DNA from 2 places in the Enteroscipio rubneri genome. Region 2 is predicted to be linked to the other one. Evidence: predicted binding sites of a transcription regulator. Region 2 holds the regulator's gene; the other holds the start of a gene.
What was found. Region 2 encodes HrcA, which represses chaperone genes, less so after heat shock. Its sites were predicted from a motif close to TNTTAGCANNCNNNNNNNNNGNNTGCTAANA; they were not measured.

Region 1: the regulator HrcA is predicted to act here: its motif matches at 4,905-4,935, upstream of groES (co-chaperone GroES).

What each region holds. Positions count from the first base shown of each region.
Region 1 is NZ_CAWVIN010000003.1:1,228,013-1,236,062, reverse strand. Features, by position in the region: gene ABGT83_RS12080 (MFS transporter) at 1-772, shown strand, start outside; gene ABGT83_RS12075 (HD domain-containing protein) at 823-1,428, opposite strand; gene ABGT83_RS12070 (putative manganese transporter) at 1,691-2,572, opposite strand; gene groL (chaperonin GroEL) at 2,847-4,481, opposite strand; gene groES (co-chaperone GroES) at 4,535-4,822, opposite strand; gene ABGT83_RS12055 (response regulator transcription factor) at 5,052-5,804, opposite strand; gene ABGT83_RS12050 (sensor histidine kinase) at 5,801-7,057, opposite strand; gene ABGT83_RS12045 (FAD-dependent oxidoreductase) at 7,407-8,050, opposite strand, start outside.
Region 2 is NZ_CAWVIN010000002.1:703,408-711,457, forward strand. Features, by position in the region: gene era (GTPase Era) at 1-144, opposite strand, end outside; gene ABGT83_RS06505 (diacylglycerol kinase family protein) at 158-643, opposite strand; gene ybeY (rRNA maturation RNase YbeY) at 665-1,126, opposite strand; gene ABGT83_RS06515 (PhoH family protein) at 1,132-2,088, opposite strand; gene ABGT83_RS06520 (MiaB/RimO family radical SAM methylthiotransferase) at 2,130-3,425, opposite strand; gene ABGT83_RS06525 (RsmE family RNA methyltransferase) at 3,425-4,336, opposite strand; gene dnaJ (molecular chaperone DnaJ) at 4,346-5,482, opposite strand; gene hrcA (heat-inducible transcriptional repressor HrcA) at 5,549-6,559, opposite strand; gene hemW (radical SAM family heme chaperone HemW) at 6,783-7,892, opposite strand; gene dusB (tRNA dihydrouridine synthase DusB) at 8,002-8,050, opposite strand, start outside.

The DNA of each region.
Region 1 (8,050 bases), on a different contig from region 2:
CATCGCCGCTGCTTTGGGTCTGCTTGCCGCAACGCAGCTGAAGGTTCCCGAGCTGCGCGACGAACGCATGGAAGCCGCCGCAGGCTCCATGCATGAAAGCGTGGAGCAGAAGGCACGCGAGATCGCTGAGGAGGAGCGCGACGAACGTGCAGGCGGATTCCGTGTTCCGCAGCCCCGTCTGTCCAATTATCTCGAGCGGAGCATTATTCCCATCAGTGCCGTCTGTGCGCTGCTCTTCTTCTGCTATTCGAGCCTGCTCGCGTTCCTTACACCCTTCGCCGCCGAACGTGGGTTGGAGACTCCTGCGAGCTTCTTTTTCGTCGTGTACGCCATCGCAACGTTCGTCACCCGCCCCTTCACAGGCAAGCTGTTCGACCGGAAGGGAGACCGCGTGGTCATGGTGCCCGCGTTCATCGCGTTCATATGCGGCATGGCATTGCTTGCGACCGTCTACCGACCCGCCGCGATGCTCATCGCCGCCGCGTTGCTGGGCTTCGGTGTGGGAACCGTGCAGGCAAGCGGCCTCGCATTGGCGGTGCGCATCGCGCCTGACGATCGGCTGAGTCTGGCAAACTCGACCTTCTACGCGCTGCTCGACATCGGCGTAGGGGCCGGACCGTTTCTGCTCGGCATCATCCAGCCGCTCTGGGGCTACGACGGCCTGTTCACCGCCATGGCCGGCGTAGCCATCATCGCCCTTGCGGCCTACCTGTGGGTGAGCCGAGCGAACGGCACTATGCGGCGCAAGCTGAAAGAGCTCGACGAGTCGTAGGGCACTTGGCCCATGGGCATCGAGAGCGGGAAGCGCTCGCAGAGGCTTGCCTACCCTTCGATTGGGACGAACGTATCCTTGTCGGGAGCGAAGGACTGCATGGCCTCGATGGTACGGGCGAACAGTTCGTCCAGCTCCCAACCGAGCATCTCGGCTCCGGAACGGATGACGTCGCGGCTCACGCCGGCGGCGAAGCGCTTGTCCTTGAACTTCTTCTTGAGTGACTTCACCTCGAAGTCCATGACGCTCTTGCTCGGGCGCATGACGATGGCCGCGCCGATGAGGCCCGTCAGCTCCTCGGTGGCAAACAGGATCTTCTCCATCTGGAGTTCCGGCTTGGGAAGCTCGGTGTTGAAGTCCGACGTGTGGCTCTGAATGGCACGGATAAGCTCGGACGTGCCGCCTGCTGCTTCGATGTCCTTGGCCGCATAGACGGTGTGCAGCTCGGGTTCGTCGTCGTGCTCCTCCCAATCCAGGTCGTGCAGCAGGCCCACGATGCCCCAGAACTCCTCATTGTCCGGATCGTACTCGCGCGCGAAGTACCGCATGGTCTGCTCCACCGTCTCCGCATGCTCAATATGGAACGGATCCTTGTTATGCTCCTGCAACAACGCAAACGCCTCATCGCGCGTCATGCCGGCTTCAAGCGTGGCCATGTAATCTCCTCTCGACGTTGTTCGCTTATGCTACCGCAAATCGCACGCTCGCGGACAGCCCTTTTGCGAGCCCGGCTGAGCAACGCAGCTCGCACGGCATACCCGCTCCGGCGAAGTCGTTCCCATCCCTTTCGACATACCCGGCGCAGCCGCGCGCTTCATGCTGGAAACCGTATGGGAGGCCCGCGCTGAAACGCTGCTGCGAGGCTCCCTGGCAGCTCCCGCGTCCTGCATGCGCATCGTCGCCGGGAGGCTCGGACGGCTAGAATACAACTCCGAGCGCATTCGCTATGAAGCCCCATACGACACCGGTGACGTACAGCCCTGCGATGATGGCGACATTCTGCTTCCAGTGGCGGTTCGTACGCACGAGCACAAGCAAGCCCACGCCTGCGCTCACAAGCAGGCCAGCGAGCATCGCGCCTGAACCGAGCACGCCGCTCACATAGAGCTGCGCGACAACGATGCTGGCGGCGCAGTTAGGCACGAGGCCCACAAGTGCCGCCCCGAAAACCGAAAGCGCCGGGTTCGCGCTCAGAAACTCTCCCAGCACGTCCTCGCCCACCACTTCCAAGACGCCGTTCAGGACAAGGGTGATGAGGAAGACGAACAAGGTGACCTGCAAGGTGTGCTTGATGGCGCTTTTTAGGATGCCGCCTTCGCCATCATGGCAGTGGCAGTGGTCGCGCTCGCATAGCTCGTGAATGTGCAGAGGCGAATCGATGCGACGTGCGATGCGCATGCCCGCATCAACCAAAAAGCCCATCACCATGCCGATGACGATCTTCGCAGCGAGGATCTTCAGGATGACGACCACCGGCACCTGCTCGGCGATGAAGATAGGCAGCATCTCATCGGACGTAGACAAAAAGACCGCGAACAGTGTCCCGAGCGTGATCACGCGTCCCGCCCACAGCGTTGCCGCCGCAGCCGAGAAGCCGCATTGCGGCACGACGCCCACAAGAGCGCCTACCGCGGGCCCCGCCGCGCCCGCGCGCTGCACGGCCGCCTCGGTCCTGCCGCTCGTCTTGTGTTCAAGCCACTCCATAACGAGGTAGGTGACGAAGAGGAACGGGATGATGTAGAGCGTGTCGGCGACCGAATGCTCGAGGACATGCCCAGCGATATGTGCGAATTCTTCCATAGCCCTGCTATTGTAGTCGAAGGATCCTGTCGCGGCTTCGGCGTAGCCGAACGGTCACTATTTTCCGAAAGCGCCGATCACGTGGTTGCCGGGACCGCACATGCCCGGAACGCTCGTCCGGGGAGCATGCCGCGCCCGACGCACAAAACGGGGCGGCCCCGACGGGACCGCCCAGCGTTTCCGAGTTTGAGGTGGTTTCGGTCCAACACGCGAACCGAAGCGCCCGCAAAGGGCGCTGGGCTGTTCCGCCGGCTGAAAGCCGGCGGAACCCAGATTACATCATGCCGCCCATACCGCCGGCAGCAGCCGCGGCCATGGCCGCCGGATCCGGATCCTTCGGGATGTCGTTGATGGTGGCCTCGGTGATGAGGATGAGGGCTGCAACGGAAGCTGCGGACTGCAGCGCGGTGCGGGTCACCTTCACCGGATCGTTCACGCCCATCTGGATCATGTCGCCGTACTCGCCGTTGGCGCAGTTCAGGCCTTCGCCCTTGCCCATGCCCTTGACGTGCTCGACAACGACGCTGCCCTCGAAGCCCGCGTTCTGGGCGATAGCGCGCATCGGAGCTTCGAGCGCCTTGCGGATGATGTTCACGCCGACTTCCTCGTCCTTGTCGGTCGTGTCCAGCTTGTCGAGAGCGGGCAACGCGTCTACCAGCGCCACGCCGCCGCCGGCGACGATGCCCTCCTCGACGGCTGCACGGGTTGCCTGCAGAGCATCCTCGATGCGGGACTTCTTCTCCTTGAGCTCGGACTCGGTTGCTGCACCCACCTTGAGCACCGCCACGCCGCCGGACAACTTCGCCAGACGCTCCTGCAGCTTCTCGCGATCGAAATCGGAATCGACGCGCTCGAGCTCGGCCTTGATCTGATTGATGCGATCCTCGATGGCCGACTTCTCGCCAGCGCCGTCAACGATAAGAGCGGCGTCTTTGGTGACCTTGACCGTCTTAGCATGGCCGAGCATGTCGATGCGGGCATCCGCCATGGTCATGCCGAAGTCCTTGTCGATGACCTGCGCGCCCGTGACAGCGGCAATGTCCTCGAGGATGCGCTTGCGGCGATCGCCGAAGCCGGGAGCCTTGATGGCGACGCAGTTGAAGGTGCCGCGCAGCTTGTTCAGCAGGATGGTGGCAAGAGCCTCGCCCTCGACGTCCTCGGCGACGATGAACAGCGGACGACCGGAGCGCATGATTTCCTCAAGCAGTCCGACCATGTCCTGAATGTTGGTGATCTTCTGGTCCGTGAGCAGAATGAAGGGATCCGTCAGCACGGCCTCCATCTTCTCCATATCGGTGGCCATGTACGGCGAGATGTACCCGCGGTCGTACTGCATGCCCTCGACGATGTCGAGCTCCAGGTCGAACGAAGCGGCGTTCTCCTCCACGGAGATAGCGCCGTCGTTGCCCACGGCGTCCATGGCCTCGGCAATCTTCTCGCCGATCTCAGCGTCGCCGGCGGAGATGGTGCCGACATTCGCGATCTGCTCCTTCGTGGAGACGGGCGTCGCATCGGCCTTGATGGCGTCGACGATAGCGTCGGTGGCCTTCTGAATGCCGCGACGGATGCCGAGCGCATCGGCGCCGGCGGTCACGTTGCGCAGGCCCTCGGACACGATGACGTCGGCCAGCAGCGTGGCGGTGGTGGTGCCGTCGCCGGCCACGTCGTTCGTCTTCACAGCCACCTCGCGCACGAGCTGGGCGCCCATGTTCTCGACGGGATCCTCCAACTCCACTTCCTTGGCCACGGTCACGCCATCGTTGGTGATGGTGGGGGCGCCGTAGGACTTCTCGAGAGCGACGTAGCGGCCCTTGGGGCCAAGCGTCACCTTGACGGCATCCGACAGCTTGCTCACGCCTGCGGCAAGCGCACTGCGGGCATCTGCCTCGAATTTGATATCTTTAGCCATGATATGTGCTTCCTTTCGATGAATGTACCCGTTGGATCAACAAGGAATGAGACTTACTCGAACACCGCGTACAAGTCGTCTGCGCGCACGATGAGCACGTCTTCGCCGTCGACATGGATTTCCGTGCCGCCGTACTTGCCGTAGATGACCTTGTCGCCCACCTTCACCGGAACGGGAACCAGCGTGCCCTCCTTATCGAGCTTGCCTTCTCCCACAGCCAGCACAACGCCCGTCTGGGGCTTTTCCTTCGCCTCGGAGGCGAGATACAAGCCGGAAGCGGTCTTCTCTTCCGCCTCGTCCTGCTTGATGATGACGCGATCACCCAATGGTTTCAAGTTCATAACGTTGCCTTCCTTTCGTCCGTCTCATCCACGAAGCCGGTTGCCGCGTTGATACTCTATTTAACCACTCGGTTGTGGCGACTGCTAGCACTCCGCGGTAACGAGTGCTAAACACTGCGTTATCATAACACCCTTGATTCGGATTTCAAGAGAATTTGCAGAAAACCTCAGTCGCTTTGACTAAGGTTTAAACGAATCGTCAAATTTTCGCCACAACTGGTCGTGACCATTACGGCAGGGTCGGTCCGGGCTTGACGAGCCCTCCCTCGTAGGCGGCCACGACAAGCTGAGCGCGGTCATGCGCATCGAGCTTGGCCATGATGCGTGCAAGGTGGGTCTTCACCGTGGCAGGCGAAATGAAGAGGCGCGCGCCTATCTCGTCGTTCGACAGGCCCCGGGCCACGTACACAAGTATCTCGCGCTCGCGATCGGTCAGCGCACGCAGAGCGGCGGTTCTGCCAGCGGCTCCCGCGCTCGCGGGACGCGACGCGACGAACGCTTCGACAAGCCGCCGAGTGATGGAAGGCGCAATGAGCGCGTCGCCCTGGGAGACGACGCGCACAGCCGAAGCGATCTCGTCGGGATCGGCGTCCTTGAGCAGGAAACCACTCGCCCCGGCCGCAAGCGCATCATACACGTATTCATCCAGGTCGAACGTGGTGAGAATGAGCACGTGCACCTCGTCCAGCGCAGTATCGTTTCTGATGGTGCGCGTGGCTTCGATCCCATCCATGTGCGGCATGCGAATATCCATGAGCACCACGTCAGGACGCAAACGTCGCGCCAGCTCGACCGCCTGCTCGCCGTCGCGCGCCTCCCCCACCACCTCGATGCCGTCATAGGACAGAAGAATGAGCCGGAATCCGCTGCGCACCAAGTCTTGATCGTCGGCTACGAGCACGCGCAGCGGAACGTCCCGCGGCGAATCGGGGCCGATCCGTCCATTTCCAGAAGCCATCGCAGCTGTCCGCTCGTCTCTCATGCCTCGCGTCCTTCCGTTCCGGCGCCCGTCGGCAGCACCGCCGTCACGCGGAATCCGCCGGCTGGACGCGCATCTGCCTCGAGCGTGCCGCCAAGCAGTCGCGCGCGTTCGCGCATGCCCTCGATCCCATGTCCATGCTCCGAATCCGCCACGTCAAATCCACGTCCGTCGTCCTCGACGACGAGCCGTGCGCGGCCTCCTTCGAGCGCAAGAGACAGCACAGCAGTTTGGGCATGCGCATGGCGCACGATATTGGTAACCGCCTCGCGCGCAATGCCGAAAAGGGCCACATCCACGTGGGCGGGCACGCGGCTGCGATCATACCCGGCATCGTCGAGGGACGCAGCGATTCCCGCCTTGCCCAGATAGACGACCAGATCATCAAGACGGTCCGTGCCCACCGTTGGAGCCATGTCGGTGGGCGAATCGCCATGCCGCAGCACGCCGATCATGCTGCGGATATCGTCGAGCGCGCCCTTCGCGGTCGCACGCACCGCGGCTATAGCCTCCTTCGCCGCCGCAGGGTCGCGATCGACCAGGCGCTCAGCTGCTGCGGCCTGGACGCTGACCGCAGAAAGGGAATGCGCCGTGATGTCGTGCACCTCCCGGGCTATGCGCACACGCTCCTCTTCGACCCGACGAGCCGCTTCCTGCGCGCCTGCGCGTTCGGCCTCTTCGGCGCGCTGCTCCACCGCCTCCACGTAGGCGCGGTGCGTGCGATATGCATATCCGCCCAACGCTGCAGCCGCGACGAGCGCGATGTTGGTCGCGCGCGTGAAGAACGCAAGGCTCGCCGTGCGCGAAGGCGCTTCAGAGAACACGAGCCCGAGCACGGCGAGGGCGACGGCAATCGCCGCCTCAACGCGGCTGAGTTCGCAGGCGATGGTGTAGACGGCTACGACCGGGCCGATGATGGAAAGCGAGAAACCGCTGAACGCATTCTGCAACCCGATGAAGGCGACGAAGGTGAACAGGAACACCGGCCACGGAAACCGGCGGCGCACCGCAAGCGGCAACGTGGTGAGGGCAAGCGCCACGAACACCGAAGTGCTGGGCACGACATTCACGATGCCCAAATATTGCCGCATGGCCAAGTCGGGAATCACAATGGAAGACGCCGCCAGCATGAGCTGGCCGCACCCTATAAGAAACGCCATCGCGGCCACGGCGGCGTCGACTCCCCAATCTTTCGGAGTCATCGCACGATTGTTCACAAGAAAGTTGTCCATGCCGTCATGGTACGCGCCCGACACCGCAAGCGCCATACATCAGCAGAGGTATTTCGAAAGCCCCCCGAAACCGCGAGCGCAGCGAGCGGTTCCCCCAAGGGCTCCCAGCCGTCCGAGGTCCGGCCGCGCGCCCGCAGTTCTACTGGCATGCAACCGGAGGAGGGGGTCCTAAAAGGGCTCCGAAAGATCCTGCGAGCGCAGCGAGCCATCCCCACTCCAAGGGCTCCCAGCCGTCCGAGGTCCGGCCGCGCGCCCGCAGTTCTGCTGGCATGCAACCGGAGGAGGGGGTCCTGAAAGGGCTCCGAAAGATCCTGCGAGCGCAGCGAGCGGTCTTTCGGAGCCCTTTCAGGACCCCCTCCCTCGCCCGATCGGATTAGCCCTGCACGTACTCCATGGCGGCGTTCGCGGCCTCGCGGCCCGAATTCACCTGGTTCCCGAACGCAGTGCCCGGCATGTTGATGGTGTACACGTTGCGGTAGAGCATGTTGCCGTCGTTGCCGATGGCATAGAGGCCTTCGATAGGGTTCATATCGCCGTCGAGCACGCGGCGCTTCTTGTCGGTGGCAATACCCCCGACAGAGAAGAAGTAGCTGTACGAAAGCTTCGCCATATAGAGCGGCGCGGTTTCGACGGGCACCATGAGGTCGGCCGCTTTGCCGAAATCGGTGTCGGCTCCTGCCTTGCACAGCTCGTTGTAATGATCGACCGTCGCCTTGAGCGCATCGGCGTCGAGATCGAATTTGCCAGCCAGGTCCTCAACCGTATCGGCTTGGAACAGGCTGTTGCCGTCGTTGCTGGCCAAACCGTCCTGGAACATCTTCTTGGCGTCATCGTCTTTGCCGAAGAATTGATCGAAGATGGCCTGGTCGAACAATACGTAGTTGGCCTTGTTGTCCTTGCCGGGAATGCACTGGAGCACCAGGTTGTCGGCCGTGAGGTTCTCGCGACTGTAGCGCTCGCACGCCTCGTTCACCCACAGCACCGGACCGCCCGCAGCGATGCCGAAATACCCGTTGA
Region 2 (8,050 bases):
TCGATGCCTCGTCGTCTGTACGGTATTGGAGGTGATGGCGATCTTTTTGCCCATGATGGCGTTCACGAGCGTCGACTTGCCGGCGTTCGGGCGGCCGACAAGCGTGACGAATCCGGAACGAAAATCGGGATCGGAAGCTTCCAAGGGATTCCTTTCGTTATTGGCAGAACAAAGCGAACGCCGGCGGGAGGAACACGGCGCAAGCCACGATCAGAGAGCCGATTGCGCAGAGGAGCACGGCGCCGGCAGCGCAGTCCTTCGCGTGTTTGGCAAGGTCGGCATAACCCGGAGATACGAGATCCACCACGGATTCAAGTGCCGTGTTGACGCATTCGACGGCCGGCACGAGTGCGATGCACACGGCGACGGCAGCCCATGAGAGCGGGTCGATGGCCAGGACGAAGCCAAGGATCACAGCCAAGACGGCCGCAGCTACGTGGATTTTCATGTTGCGTTGGGTCTTCAGGGCGTATAACAGCCCGCTTATCGCACAGGCGAAAGCGTTGACCAGCGAAAACCTTGAGTGTGATGCCTTGTCCGCCTCGTTTCGGACGAACCCTTCCTCGCCGAAACCCGGCTCATCGCGGACCTCGGGGTCACCGACCGGACGGTTTTCTCCGCCCACAGCGTTTGAAGCGTTCATCCCCAATCCCGTCTCGCGTACCTAGCGCTTAGACCAAGCTTCGAGAATCTCGGCCTCGCGCTTTTCCATGACCTCCGCCTCGTCGTCCTCCACATGGTCGTAGCCGCAGAGATGCAAAAGGCCGTGTACGAGAAGCAAACTGATTTCTTCTTCGAACGTGGTGCCGAATTCGCGGGTCTGCCGGCTGGCGACATCGGGAGCGATCACGACGTCGCCGAGTTCGAAGATGGGGTCCTCGGCCAGCGTCATGGCGGACAAGTCGTCGTCCACGCCGTCGCATTCAAAGGAAAGCACGTCGGTAGGGCCGGTCTTGCCGCGGTATTTCTCGTTGAGCTCCGCGATGGCCTCGTCGGTGACGAAGCTGATTGATACCTCCGTATTGAAGGGTTTGTCCTCGCGTGCGAGCACGAACCGCGTAAGCTCCTCGAGCGGTAGCTTCTCAAGATCCTCTTTGCGGTAGTCGTAGCTGATTTGGATATCCATTGTCGTCAAGCCTTTCTGCTCGCTTGGTCGTATGCGGCGACGATGGCCGCTACAAGCGAATGGCGCACCACGTCCTTGCCGGTGAAATCGCAGAATGCGATATCGTCGAGTCCTTCGAGAATGCTGCGAACCCCCTTGAGGCCCGAAATGCCCTTTGGAAGGTCGAGTTGCGTAACGTCGCCGGTCACGACCATCTTCGAGCCAAAGCCGAGGCGCGTGAGAAACATCTTCATCTGTTCGGGCGTGGTATTCTGCGCTTCATCGAGAATGATGAAGCTATCGTTCAACGTGCGTCCGCGCATAAACGCGAGCGGAGCGATCTCGATGACCCCGCCTTCGATGAGCTGCTGGGCGCGTTCCATGTCGGTCATATCGAACAGCGCGTCATAGAGCGGCCGAATATAAGGATCCACCTTCTCGGTGAGGGTCCCCGGCAGGTAGCCCAGGCTCTCCCCCGCTTCCACTACCGGGCGCGTGAGGATGATGCGCCCCACCTCCTTGCGTTTGAGCGCAGCCACGGCCATAGCCATGGCAAGATAGGTCTTGCCGGTGCCCGCCGGCCCGATGCCGAAGGTGATGGTGTTCTCGCGGATGGCGTCGACGTAGCGTTTCTGGCCCGCCGTCTTCGGACGGATAGCGCGACCGCGGTACGTGAGCAGGATGTCCTCGCGCAATGCTTGAGGAGAGAACTCGGCCGTATGCAACAGGTCGATCGCACGGCGCACGTAGCCAACGCTCGGCTCGCCGCCGTCTTCGACCAGCTTGATAAGATCGCTGAACAATGCAGTGAGCGATTGCACTTCAAGGGGGTCGCCCTCGAGCACGATAGAGTCCCCACGGACGGTGATGCGCGCTTGGAACGCATCTTGCACGAGATGGAGCAGCTCGTCTGCCGGACCCACGACAAGCGCCATGTTCACACTCTGCGGGGCGGTCAAAGTAATTTGCGTCTGATCTGTCATAGGCAGCATTGTACCATGCCCCCTCCTGCCGTGCGCCCTTGTCACTGAACCGACAAGGGCAAACAGCGAACGCGCATGGCTTCTGACGGGGGCGATGCGCCATCGATCGTCACCTTCGTGAGCGCTCCCACCGGAATTCCGGTGGGAGCCGCGACCTCGAAGTAGCTTTCCGTCATCGCGATGCCGGCCTCCTCGACCAGAGCGAGTTCGACGGTTCCGACGCGACGGATTCGCTCGGCCGTGCGCAGCTCGTCGCCGAGGGAGCGCAAGGCCGCAGCACGCGCAGCCTTAACCTCGGGCGGTACCTGGTCTGTGCGCTCGGCGGCGGGTGTGCCGTCGCGCCGGGAGTAGGGAAAGGCGTGGATCTTCGCGAAACGACAGGCTCGCGCCACATCGAGCGTCTCCTGGAACTCGACGTCGGTCTCGCCTGGAAATCCCGCAATGATATCGGTGGATAGCGCGAGCCCGGGCACGGCGGCATGGAGGCGCTCGACGAGCGCGCGGAACTGATCCGCATCGTAGGGGCGTGCCATCTCGCGCAGCACCTTCGAACTGCCAGATTGGAGCGGTAGATGCAGATGGCGGCAGATGCGGCCGTCGGCGGTGGCGAGAAGATCGACAAGCGCATCATCCACGTCGCGAGGTTCGACACTCGAAATACGGAAGCGACACGGCAACTCGCCCGGTGCGCGCAGGCGTTCCGTCTCGCCGAGCAAGCGGCGCAGCAGGCCGGCCAAGCGCATCGCGGACGCATCGCGCTTCGCGCCATCGCAATACGATCCCAGGTTGATGCCTGTAAGCACGATTTCTCTGACGCCTGCCGCTGCGAGAGCGACGCATTCGGCCGTCACTTCGTCGGCAGGCCTGCTCGTCGCGCGACCGCGCGCAACGTGCACGATGCAGTACGTACACGCGTTGTCGCAGCCGTCCTGCACCTTCACACCGACGCGCGAGCGGAAACCCGCGCCCACCGGCAGCGACGCGACGAGCGGAGAGCGAGCGCCCATGTCGTTGGCGAGTTTTCTCACACGAGCGGACAGCGCCGCCTTGGCCACGCATTCTACGCGCTCGTCCAAACTTTCGTAGAACGCTGCGTCGACGGCGGCGGCGCAACCCGTGACGACGACAGTCGCAGTCGGGTTCGTGCGCAATGCGCGGCGGACGGCCTTGCGCGTCTTCTTTTCGGCCTCGCCAGTGACCGTGCACGTATTCACCACGATTAGATCGGCGTCCTCCTCGCGCGCAGGCGAGGCCCCCTGCGCGAGAAGCACGGCAGCCGCCGCGTCCGACTCGACACGGTTCACCTTGCACCCTAGGTTGACGACAGCGAAGTTCATCAGATCCCCTCTAAAGGCCGGCTGATCGTAGCAGGCCGCGGGATGCGTCCGGCCTCCTGCGCGAAGGATGCGTCTACGTCGCGCCCTGCGGCGCGTTTCGACCGGCCTGCCCAGGCATCCAGCTTGCGCGTCGAACGTGCGAGCTCATGCAGGACGATCGCGGGAGCCACGATGCCGGCCGTTTCGGTGCGCAGGATAGACGGACCGAGCGTGACGAGCGATGCTCGGGAATTGCAGGCAAGCATCGCTTCCACTTCGCGCTTCGCAAGGCCCCCCTCGGGGCCCACGACCACCGCCACGCGAGCCTCGTCAGGTGAAGCACCGCACCGCGCGAGTGCGCGTTCCAAGGCTTCGTCGATGCTCGCATGCGAAGGGGCATCCTCCCAGCATACGAGCACGGCCGAAGCATTCGCGAGAATCCCGCACACCTCGTCAAGTAACGCCGGCTTGCATACCTCCGGAACGGAACGCTGCCCCGACTGCATAGCGGCGCTCTTCGCTACGGCGCGCCAACGCTCGGTTCTCGCCGCGGCCTTCTTTCTGTCCAGCTTCACGATGGATCGATCGGCCGTGTAAGGCACGAACCCTGCAACGCCCAGTTCGGTAGCATGTCTGATCACGGTTTCCATTTTGTCGCCCTTGGCAAGACCCTGCACGAGCAGGACGGTCGGGCCGTCCGGCTCCGCTTCGAAGCGTCGCGCAATGCGCACGAGCGGGAGCGCGTCATCGAAAGCGACAACCTCGCATTCGAAATAATCCTGAACCGCATCGATTACCGCGATATGCTCTTTTGATGCGAGCCGGAGCACGCGGGCGTGCTTCGCGTCATCGATCGAGAGGCGCAGCGGGAACACTTCGCCGACCTCTTCACCTAGTACCTGATCTTCAAGGTAAAAATGCTGCAGGGACATCGCTACCTGCTAGTTGAACGCGTCGCGCAGCTTCTGAAACGGCGTCCGCTCCTCGGCCACGTCCTCGCCCAGTTCCTCGGCCAACTGCTCCAGCAACTCGCGCTGACGCTTCGTCACCTTCTTGGGCACCACGACGTTCACATGTACGAACATGTCTCCGCGCGATTCGCTGCGGAACTTCGGCATGCCGTAGCCCTTCACGCGCACGACCTGCTCGTTCTGGCATCCCTCGGGAATGCGGACGAGCACTTTCTCGTCCTCGAAAATGCCGTCGAGTTCGATTTCGGCGCCGAGTGCTGCTTGCACAATGGAGACGTTCGCGCGTGCATGCAAGTTGTCGCCGTCGCGCTCGAAGAACTCGTGGGGCTGGATGCGGCAGGTTACAATGAGGTCGCCTGGGCGCGCACCGTGCATGCCCGCCTCTCCGAATCCGGAAAGACGCAGCTGCTGCGAGTCGCGGATGCCTACCGGCACCTCCACCGTCACCCGCTGCCTGTCAGGAACGCGGCCTTGGCCCTCGCATTCAGGGCAGGGGTTCTCGATCGTATGCCCCGTGCCGCCGCAGGTCTTGCACGTGGCGGAGGTCTGCATGTCGCCGAGGAATGTATGCTGGACGCTAACCACGCGGCCTTGGCCGCGGCAGTCGGGACAGGTGATCTCGCGACCGTCAGGACCCAGACCCGAGCCCTCGCAGTCGGGACACGGGGCCAGACGATCGTAGACGATCTCCTTCTTGGCGCCGGCCGCGACTTCTTCAAGCGTCAAGCGCAAGCCCACGCCCATGTCACGACCTTCCTTGCGCATAGGCGTGCGCCCGGTAGCCTGCCCGCCGAAAAACGAGCTGAAGATGTCGCCCATGCCGAAGCCGCCGCCGAACAGATCCTCGAAGTCCACGTAACCGCCGCCGTAGGGGCTGCCGCCGCCCGCTGCTCCGGGAATCGTGCCGAAACGGTCGTAAGCGCTGCGCTTCTGCGGGTCCGAAAGCACGTCGTAGGCCTCATTCAGCTCCTTGAACTGATCCTCAGCATCGGCAGCTTTATTCACGTCGGGATGCAGCTCTCGAGCTCTGCGACGGAACGCCTTTTTTATCTCGTCTTCGGTCGCATCTCGGGAAACGCCGAGAACTTCGTACAGATCCTTGGCCATCTGCGTGTCTTACCTTTCCTCGTCGACAAGGCAACGTGCTTCGTCCCCTGTCGCTCTCCATTGTTTTTACACGTCCTCCAAGGCGGAACTTGCAATGCGAACCGCCCTGATCACTTTGGAATAATCCATGCGCGTGGGTCCGATGACGGCTACGATGCCCGCCGATTCACCCCGGCCGTAGTGGTTGGCGACCACGGACACGCCCGCCAGCTCCTCCGCTTCGTTCTCCCGACCGATGCGAACCGTGGGCCCCGCCCCGCCGGCAGCCGCGTCGTCGAGAATGTGCAGCAGCACGGTATCGTCCTCGAGCACTTGCATGACCGGCAGCAGAGCTTGGGACTGGCTGAACTCGGGCTTCGTGAGAAGCGAGCACACCCCGAGCCGTCGCGCCCGCGACGATGAGCTTTCCTGGAGGCAGGACAGCACTTCGTCGAGCGCCATGCGAACGAGAGGGTCGCGAAACGCCTCCACCATCCCCGCGCCGAGGCCGTCCTCGATCTCGTGCAGCGTCTTGCCGGTGAACACATCGCCCAGGAAACGCTGAACCTGCGCGAGATCCTCGGCGGCCACCTCTTCGGCGAACTCCATCTGACGGTTGAACACCTGGCCGTCTTCGGTGACGAGCACCACGAGAGCTCGGTGAGGATTGAGCGACACGAGCGAGAGCTGCTTGATATGCAGATTCAGCACCGAAGGAGCGAGAACGATCGAAAGGCAGTCTGTGAGGCGCGTAAGGGCCGTCGATGTCCGACCCAAAAGAGAGTCGAGCTCGCTCGCGCTGCGGCGCAGCTCGTCGACGACTTCCGCATAGCGGACGTCGTCATTCCCCATATCGGTCTCAAGAAGGTTGTCGACGAAAGCTCGGTAGCCGTGATCGGTCGGGATACGGCCGGCCGAGGTATGCGGCTGAGCGATATAGCCCTCGTCCTCGAGCACGGAGAGCTCGTTGCGCACAGTGGCGGGGCTCACCCCCAGTTGATAGCGCTCGGTGAGCGTACGCGAACCCACGGGTAGAGCGCGTGCAACGTATTCTTCGATAAGGGCCGCAAGCACCCGCTGCCGCCTGTCCGATAGCACGCTTCTCCACCTTCCTCTCTCCTCCGAATCCTGCCCCGAGCGTCGCTGGCGCGCATGCTGCGCGGCGGCGACGTGCGGCAGGCCGTCCTCTCCTCGACGATGCCGACGCATCATTCTAGCAGCCGAGGCGGGAGAGTGCTAACGAAAGCGCTGAAATGTGGAGAAACTCGACAGTTCCCCGCTGCCCGCTGCTCCGAACCGCCTCCCCGCCTTGCGCTACTTTCTATGCCAAGTCGAACAAGCGGCCGTAAAGCTCGTTTCCGCAGAGCCATCCGCGCTCGGTGGGGCGCCAGCGGCCATTTTCATGAACTACGAGGCTCTGCTCGGAAAGTTCGGTGAACGCCTCATCCGCTGCGAGGCCGAGTGCTTCGGCTTGCTTCACCTGCGCGTCGGAAACACCTTGCGACATGCGCATGCCCAGCATGAGATCCTCGGCGGCCATCTGGCGCGCATCGAGATCGTCGGTTGCACGCCCGTCCTGCATGCGCATGCGCCGCTCCGCGTTCTGCGTCATCGTTGCGGCCGAGCGGCCAAGCCCTAAGTACGGCACTCCTGTCCAGTATGCGATATTGTGACGGCAGGCGAAGCCGGGCTGCGCGTAGCTTGCAACCTCGTAGCGTGCGAATCCCGCCTCGGTGAGCACGCGTGCGGCCGCTTCCATGTGCGCGGCCTCCACGTCGTCGTCAGGCTCCTCCAGCTCGTTCGAGAGCACCGCAGCGTCGAACGGCGTGTGCGGCTCGATGGTAAGCGGGTACACGCTCACGTGCGAGACGCCGAGATGCGCGGCCTCCTGTACGCTCGCTTCGAAGCTTTCCGTTGACTGTCCGGGAATGCCGCATATGAGGTCCACGCTCACGTTCTCGAAGCGCGTTCGAGCGGCCTCGACGGCGCGTCGAGCTGCGTCCGCGTCGTGCGCCCGCCCAAGGATGCGCAGCACTTCGTCGTCGAAGCTCTGCACGCCGATGGACAGACGGTTCACTCCGAGCGCCCAAATGTCGCGCACCATGCGCTCGGTGAGGCTCTCCGGATTCGCCTCCATCGTGCATTCCACATCGGGTTCGAGGCGCATCGAGAGCGACAGCGTGTACAAGAGCATCGACAACCGCGAGAGCCCTGCATGCGAGGGCGTGCCCCCGCCAAGATACACCGTCTCGATCGCGCTGAGCTCCCCCTCCTTCGCCTTGCGGCGGATCTGGAGGCACAGGTCCTCGACGTACGCGTCGATCTCCGGCGAGTCCGCCGGCACGGCAGCCGTCGCGAAATCGCAGTAAGCGCACCTCTTCACGCAAAACGGCAGATGCAGGTACAAAGCCTTGTACGGATCATGGGGCATAACGCAAGTCTCCTCCCCCTCCCCCCAGCCGAAGGCTTCCAGGAGCCTCCTCCCGCCGGGAGAACAGTGCGATTGTTTTTAGACGGACCCTTCGACTCGCTCCGCTCGCTCAGGATGGCGGAAGAGCAGCGTGAGGCGGGGTCGGCGGGCATGCCGCG